Linked DNA regions of Parasegetibacter sp. NRK P23. The protein of the gene in region 2 binds, or shares a complex with, the protein of the main gene of each other region. Links are inferred from orthologs where the notes say so. Each region holds a gene or a part of one and is shown on either strand. Other genes may lie near its edges. The genes, in order: smc and M4J38_RS16765.

The links.
Region 1: the proteins of M4J38_RS16765 (region 2) and smc are in contact, whole or in part, in a crystal structure (PDB 3ZGX), measured with the Bacillus subtilis proteins. The link is inferred for Parasegetibacter sp. NRK P23 from one-to-one orthologs.

What each region holds. Positions count from the first base shown.
Region 1 is NZ_JAMDLG010000001.1:2,054,520-2,058,797, forward strand. What follows is about bases 243-4,274. They hold smc (chromosome segregation protein SMC), read right to left. Parts: upstream 3,962-4,274; coding sequence 443-3,961; downstream 243-442. Other genes in these bases: M4J38_RS08325 (arginase), read left to right, coding at 4,195-4,274. Also shown: M4J38_RS08315 (YCF48-related protein), read left to right, coding at 1-202; more of M4J38_RS08325, read left to right, coding at 4,275-4,278. UniProt on the Bacillus subtilis protein: Required for chromosome condensation and partitioning.
Region 2 is NZ_JAMDLG010000007.1:13,927-17,015, reverse strand. What follows is about bases 7-2,849. They hold M4J38_RS16765 (ScpA family protein), read left to right. Parts: upstream 7-944; coding sequence 945-1,754; downstream 1,755-2,849. Other genes in these bases: dxs (1-deoxy-D-xylulose-5-phosphate synthase), read right to left, coding at 1,743-2,849; M4J38_RS16770 (DUF3078 domain-containing protein), read left to right, coding at 7-918. Outside these bases: more of M4J38_RS16770, read left to right, coding at 1-6; more of dxs, read right to left, coding at 2,850-3,089. UniProt on the Bacillus subtilis protein: Participates in chromosomal partition during cell division. May act via the formation of a condensin-like complex containing Smc and ScpB that pull DNA away from mid-cell into both cell halves.

The DNA.
Region 1 (4,278 bases), on a different replicon or contig from region 2:
CCGGTCCTGTGTGGAATATTTTGGGGAGAAAAAGATTATTGCCTGTGGCACTTCGGGCGTGGATGTTTCTGTTGATGGGGGAAAGCATTTTGCACTGGTTTCCAGAGAAGGGTATCATGTGTGTTTGAAGGCTAAGAATGGGAAAGCGGTGTTTCTCGCGGGGAATGGTAAGGTTGGGGTGTTGCGGGTGGGGAATAAATAATGCTCTGACGTTGCGCCGTGGCGTCGTTGCGAGAAACAAAAACTCAACAGGCCGCACTTCAACCACTCCTTGCGTCTTTGTTCCTTTGCGTCTTCGCGTGAAATTCTTCCAAAAAAAAATGTCGGCCTTTCGGACCGACACCTTGTTCGAAAACAAGAATTACAACCTCAAATTGTGCCACGAAGATAATTCGCAGATTTAGTATTTTCTATACCCGGAACCGGGTAAAACACGAAAAGTTTAATTCAGCCCCCTGAAGTCCACCGGAACGAGTTTGCTTACCCCGGGTTCCTGCATAGTAACGCCGTAAATCACATCTACTGCGCTCATGGTCATCTTGTTGTGGGTTACAATGATGAACTGGCTGGTTTCGCTGAATTTGCGGATCATATTGGTGAATTTGCCCACGTTCGCATCGTCCAGCGGGGCATCCACTTCATCCAGGATACAGAATGGCGCGGGTTTGATCAGGTAGATGGCGAATAGCATAGCCGTTGCCGTGAGTGTTTTTTCCCCGCCACTCAATTGGGTGATGGTACTCGGACGTTTACCTTTTGGCTTGGCGATGATGTCTATACCTGTTTCGGCCAGGTTCTCCGGGTTTTCGAGAATCATATCACATTGGTCCTCTTCGGTGAACAGCGCTTTGAATACCTTGATAAAGTTTTCTTTTACCTGATTGAAAGTATCGAGAAACTTCTGGTTGGCCGTGGCTTCCACTTCCTGGATGGTTTGGAGCAATGATTCTTTTGCGGTAACAAGGTCATTCTTTTGTTCGAGAATGAATTCGTAGCGCTTTTTCATTTCCTGGAACGCTTCAATGGCGGTGGGGTTCACTTCGCCCATATTCTCCAGGCGTTTTTTCATCCTTTCGGCACTGGCCTGAAGGTCTTCCAGCGGCACATTGCCGGTTCTGTCCTGGTCGATGATATCATCAAGGTTCACGCGAAATTCCACGCTGAGGCGTTCTTTCATAGATGCAAGCTGAAGCTTGAGTTCGTTGAGCCGATCTTTGATTTCGCTCATGGCATGCTCCATCTGATCTTTCACCTTCTGCTTCTGGCGCAGCGCTGTTTCTTTTTCGTTCAGCACATTGCGCAGGTTATAATAAGCCTGGTCGGCTTCGTTCAGTTTTTTCTCTTCGGTTTCCTTGCGCTGCATCAGTTCGAGGAGCGCCTGTGAGGCGTTCTCAAACAACTCGGCGGACTCCTGGATATTTTCGGCTGTGGATGCCTGTTGGGCGGCATTCTGTTCAATCTGGCTTTTCAGGTCGGCGATCTGGTTGCGTTTGAACACCAGTTCCTGTTTCAGCGCGTTCACCTTGCTCTGCTGGCGCGTTACCTGTAGGTTATAATCATTGAACTGAGCGCTGGCCTGGTTGTATGCCTGTTCCGCCGCTGTATAGTCGGCTTCCAGGGCAATCATTTTTTCATTCACCTGCTCCCACTCATCGGTAAGGCGCAACAGCGCCTCGCGCACGTGTTCCACTTCCTGGTTGGTGCGCGCTATATTGGCTTCCTGCTCCTGCAAACGCTGCGTGCTGCTTTGTTGCTGGGCAGACAGGTTTTCAATTTTGTTTTGCAGGGCGAACACCTGGTTGGTGAGCCGGCTGATCTCTTCCTGTGTTTGTTTGATGGCCTGCTCTTTCAATTGTTCATTGAAAGCGATCACCTGGTTGTGCTTCGATTGAATGGTGGCTTTCAGGTTATCTACCACTATCTGCTGTGCGTCAATCTGCTCCTGTAGTTTTTCCAGGTTTTTGGCGCGACCGATCTTCTTTCCTTCAAACAGTCCCACGCTTCCCCCGGTAAGGGTATATTGTCCTTTTACGTATTTACCGGTTTTTTCCAGGATCACTTTTCCACCGTTCAACTGCAATGCGGCCTCGTCCTGTGCAATAAACACATTGCCCAGCAGGTGTTGTGCGAGCGGTTTGTATTTGTCCTCCACTTCAATTACCTGGAGCGCGGGAATGGTGCCTTCCGGTTGTTCAGCGCCGGCACCGGCTTCCTTCACCTGATCGAGAAGGAAAAAGTTGGCTTTTCCTTTTTTATTGTTGTCGAGCAGGTGCACCGCGGTGAGTCCTTCTTCCAGGTTCTCCACGATATAATAATTAAGGTAAGGTTCCAGCACGTTCTCTACTGCGGCGCGGAATTCTTCCTTCACATAAATGATGTCCTGTAAAATAGGCGCGGTATGGTTCCAGTTCGGATTCTTGTGCAGGAACTTTACGGATTCCGGATAGCCTTCCATGGAGTCGATCAGACTTTTCAGGAGCGCGTGTTCATTCTTGCGGGCATCCAGTTTCCTGTTCTCTTCCGCAAGCTGGTTGCGGAGTTCTTCCAGTTCACCCTGCGTTTGCAGTATCTGTTCTTTGGTGTTTTCGTGTTGTTGCTGCAGATCAGCCAGACTGGTCTTTTTTTCCGCCAGTTCCTTTTCCTTTTCCTGCTTTTCCACTTCCAGGGTTTTCACCTGTTCGGCACGTTGTGCATTTTCTTCCGTCAGCAGTTGAATAGAACGTTGCAGGTTCTGGATGGAAGTATCGGCAACGGCGACTTTTTTCTCCGCCTCAAACTGGTTGCGCTGGATTTGCTGGCTTGCCTTGCGGATATCATCAATGGCCACACGTTTTTCATCGAAGGATCGGCGCTTCGCGTCAACCGCATCGCGCATATCGTCGAGGTTGAACTGAAGGGTTTCCAGTACGCCCTCTCCTTCTTCGATCTGCTGGCCGGTGAATTCGATGGATTCTTCCAGTCCTTTTAATTGTCCGTCGGCTTTTTCGAGGAATTCTTTGAGCGAAGTTTCCCTTTCACGCAGGTAATGCAGTTTTTGAGAAGCGAGGTTCTTTTCGTTCTCTTTGGTGCGCAGGGTTTGAAGCAGGTCGTTGAATTCGTGCTGCATCGATTGAAGCGCGCGCTCTTTTTCAATGAACCCAACTTTTTCCTGTTCCACGGCCGCTTCTTCCAGCGCTATCTCTGCTTCCAGCTTCGTCTTCTTATCGGTTTCCTCGTCCTGTTGCTGGTTGAGTTCCCTGTAAGTGATGTTGAATCCTTCGAGTGCGGCCTTCGCGAGTTCTATGCTTACTTCCTTGTATTCCTTTTTGATTTCATAGAACTTTTCGGCTTTCTTCGCCTGGTTCTCCAGCGATTTCAACTGGTTGTTGATCTCAAAAAGCAGGTCCTCGATCCGGTTCAGGTCCTGTTCCGTGGCATCCAGTTTTTGTTTGGCTTCTTTCTTCCTCGTTTTGTAAATGGAAATGCCCGCGGCCTGCTCCAGCATTCTGCGGCGGCTGTTGTCTTTATCTTTAATGATGTCGTCCACCATACCCAGTTCGATGATCGCGTAGGAATCGGTGGAAACACCGGTATCCATGAACAGGTTGTGGATGTCTTTCAGACGACAGGAAACATCATTCAATCTGTATTCACTTTCCCCGCTCTTATAGAATTTCCGGCTGATGGTTACCGTATTGAATTCGGTGGGCAGCAGGTTCTTGGTATTTTCAAAGGTGAGCGACACTTCAGCCAATCCGCTCGCCGAACGGGTTCTAGAACCGTTGAACACCAGGCTTTCCAGGTTCTCGGAGCGGAGGTTGCTGATCTTGTGTTCACCGATCACCCAACGGATGGAGTCAACAATATTGCTCTTTCCGCAGCCATTCGGTCCAACAATACCGGTGATGTTCTGGTCGAAATTCACGACGGTCTTATCGGCAAAACTTTTGAATCCCTTGATTTCTAAACTCTTTAATCGCACAGTACTTCAGTTTTTCAGGATGGCAAATATAATTTTTAGAACGGGTACCCCCTATGCCCTATCCCGCTAGTTATTCCATAGTTATGCACGGATTGTTCACATTTCAACTAAACAAATGTGGATAAACCCCGGACACGAATGAACTGAAAGTTAAATATGACATGGTACTGAACACATTGTGTTTATCTCCGGGGGAATACCTACCTTAGCCGCACGGTTGCTAACTAAGTTTTATGAAGAACATCAAACTGATAGAAGTGCCCTCCGAAATCGGAGCCGGTACCAGAGGAGCGAGCCTGGGGGTGGATGCCATTAAG
Region 2 (3,089 bases):
GCCTTTGTACTGCTCCTATCTCTTTCCCTTTCAGCACAAGATGCCACCGTTAAAAAACTGAGGGAAGATGCGTCAAAAAACGTGACCAAACCCAATGAACAACCGGAAGGATGGATGCAGAAAGGATTGCTGAATATCAACTTATCGCAGGGGAGTTCTTCCAACTGGTCGGCAGGCGCGGATAAATTCACTTTCGCCAACAATCTTTTCCTCAACTACCAGGCATTGTATAAAAATGGAAAGAACTTCTTCGATAATAATTTCGATGTGAACTATGGTATGGTGAACACCACCTCCACTGGGTTCCGGAAGAATGATGACCGCTTTGATGTACTTTCCAAATACGGCCGCCAACTGGATACCTCCGGCGTTTGGTTTTTCACCGTAATGGGCAATTTCCGGACGCAGCTCACCGATGGCTACCGCTACTTTAAAACAGCCGCCGGCGCCGATACCAGCGAACTGTCGTCCAGCTTCCTTGCGCCCGCCAACTTATTGCTCTCACCCGGTATTGAATGGCGGCCCAATAATACGTTCAGTGTATTTCTTTCCCCTGCTTCCTCGCGGTGGATCATCGTAAGCCGCCGCACCAACAGGCTGGCCGAACTGTATGGCGTGGAGCCTGGCAGCACCTACCGCTACGAGATCGGTGGATTCCTTACGGCGAATTACAACAAAGAACTCGCGAAGAACATCAGCTACAAAGGAAGGCTCGACCTCTTTTCGAATTACCGGAACAACCCGGCCAATGTAGACGTATTCTTCACTAACTTATTGGCACTCAAAGTAAACAAATGGCTGCAGGTTACTTATAACCTCGATATTATTTATGATGATGACGCGCTGAAGCCGGAAGGATCGCGCTGGGGAACGCAGATCAAATCACTGCTCGGCGTCGGATTCGCCACCAGTTTTTAAGGGCATTTTGCTTACTTTTGACCACTATGGCCGCAAATACTCCCTCCTACCAGATTAAACTGCCGCAGTTCGAAGGTCCGTTCGATCTGCTGCTGTTCTTCATCGAAAGAGATGAACTGGATATCTATAATATTCCCATCACCAGGATCATCAAAGACTTCCTGGAATACATTCACGGGCAGGAACAACTGAACATTGAATTGTCCAGCGAATTCATCCTTTTCGTGTCCACGCTCATGCGCATCAAGGCCAAGATGCTGCTTCCCCGCAAGGAACTGGACGCCCAGGGCAACGAGATTGATCCCCGCCAGGAACTGATCGATAAAATTCTCGAATACAAAAAATTCAAGGAAGCCTCCACGCAACTCAGCGAAATGGAAGCCATCCGCATGCTGATGGTGAAAAGAGGCAACCTTCAGAAAGACCTCTCCAATATCGGGGAGGAAGCCGGGGAAGGAACGGAAATACAGGCCATCTCCATGTTCAAACTCATGAAGGCTTTTGAACGGGTGATGCAGCGCTTATACGACAAGAAAAACCAGCCCGTGCACACCGTGGTGCAATACAAATACACCATGGAGCAAAGCCGGGAAGCGATGATAAGCCTGGCCTCCCACAAAAAGACCATGTCGTTCGAGAAGATATTTGAATCGTGTAACGACCGCGTTCATGCGATCTTCATGTTCCTGAGTATGCTGGAACTGGTACAGATGAAATTCCTGAAGATCATGACCGGCGAGGGCCGTAACAATTTCATCATCGAATACATTGAGCCGGAGAACAGGGAAATTGCGGAAGCGGGCGAAACGCCCACTCCCGATCCTTTATTGCAATAATGTTTCTACCGTAACTGTTTCTCTTAGCATGGCGCGTACCGCGTCGGCGATACCTTCGGCATCGTAACCACATTCGCGGTGCAGTTCTTTCAGGGTGCCGTGTTCCACCAACCTGTCGGGAATACCCAATATAGTGACTTCCGCCTGGTAATTGTGTTGGGCCATGAACTCGAGGATGGCGCTGCCGAATCCGCCCACAACGGTGCCGTCTTCCACGGTAACCACTTTCTTATATTTTGAGAATACTTCGTGCAGCATTACTTCATCCAGAGGTTTCACAAAACGCATATCGTAATGCGCAGGGTCAATTCCTTCGGAACGCAGGCTGCGGATGGCCGCGGCGGCAAAGTTGCCGGGATGTCCCAAACTCAGTATCGCCACATCTTTCCCATCTTTTAATTTGCGGCCGGTACCGATGGTGATCTCCTGCAAAGGTGTGCGCCATTCAGGCATTACTCCTTCCCCCCTCGGGTAACGGATCACAAAAGGATAACCGTTGGAATCGAGTTGAGCGGTAAACATCAGGTTACGCAATTCCGACTCATTCATCGGCGAACTGATGATCATATTGGGAATACACCTGAAATAAGCGATATCGTAAGCGCCATGGTGCGTGGGACCATCTTCTCCCACCAATCCGGCGCGGTCCAGGCAAAGTACCACGGGTAGTTTCTGAATGGCCACATCATGCACCACCTGGTCGAAGGCCCGTTGCATAAACGAAGAATAGATGTTACAGAAAACGCGCAATCCCTGTGTGGCCATGCCTGCCGAAACCGTTACGGCGTGTTGCTCGCAAATGCCCACATCAAAAGCGCGGTCGGGCATCTTATCCATCATGAACTTCAGCGAACAGCCGCTGGGCATCGCAGGTGTAACGCCCATGATATTGGGGTTCATTTCCGCCAGTTCAATCATTGTATGACCAAATACATCCTGGTATTTCGGCGGTTGAGGCAAATCAAATTTCTTCTTGTAAATCTCTCCGGTAATTTTATCGAAGAGCCCTGGCGCGTGCCATTTGGTCTGGTCCTTTTCTGCCAGGGCATATCCTTTTCCTTTTACGGTAACGATGTGCAGCAGTTTGGGGCCGGGAATATTTTTGAGGTCACGGAGCGTGTCCACGAGCTTCGTGATGTTGTGCCCGTCTATCGGACCGAAATACCGGATCTTCAGCGCTTCAAAGAGGTTACTGCTTTTGGTGAGCATGCCTTTGATGGTATGGTCCAGTTTGCTGGCCATTTCGCGTGAAAAGCGTGAACCGATGGGCAGTTTTCCCAGAGCGTTCCACACATCATCCTTCAGTTTATTGTAGGTATGTGAAGTGGTAATATC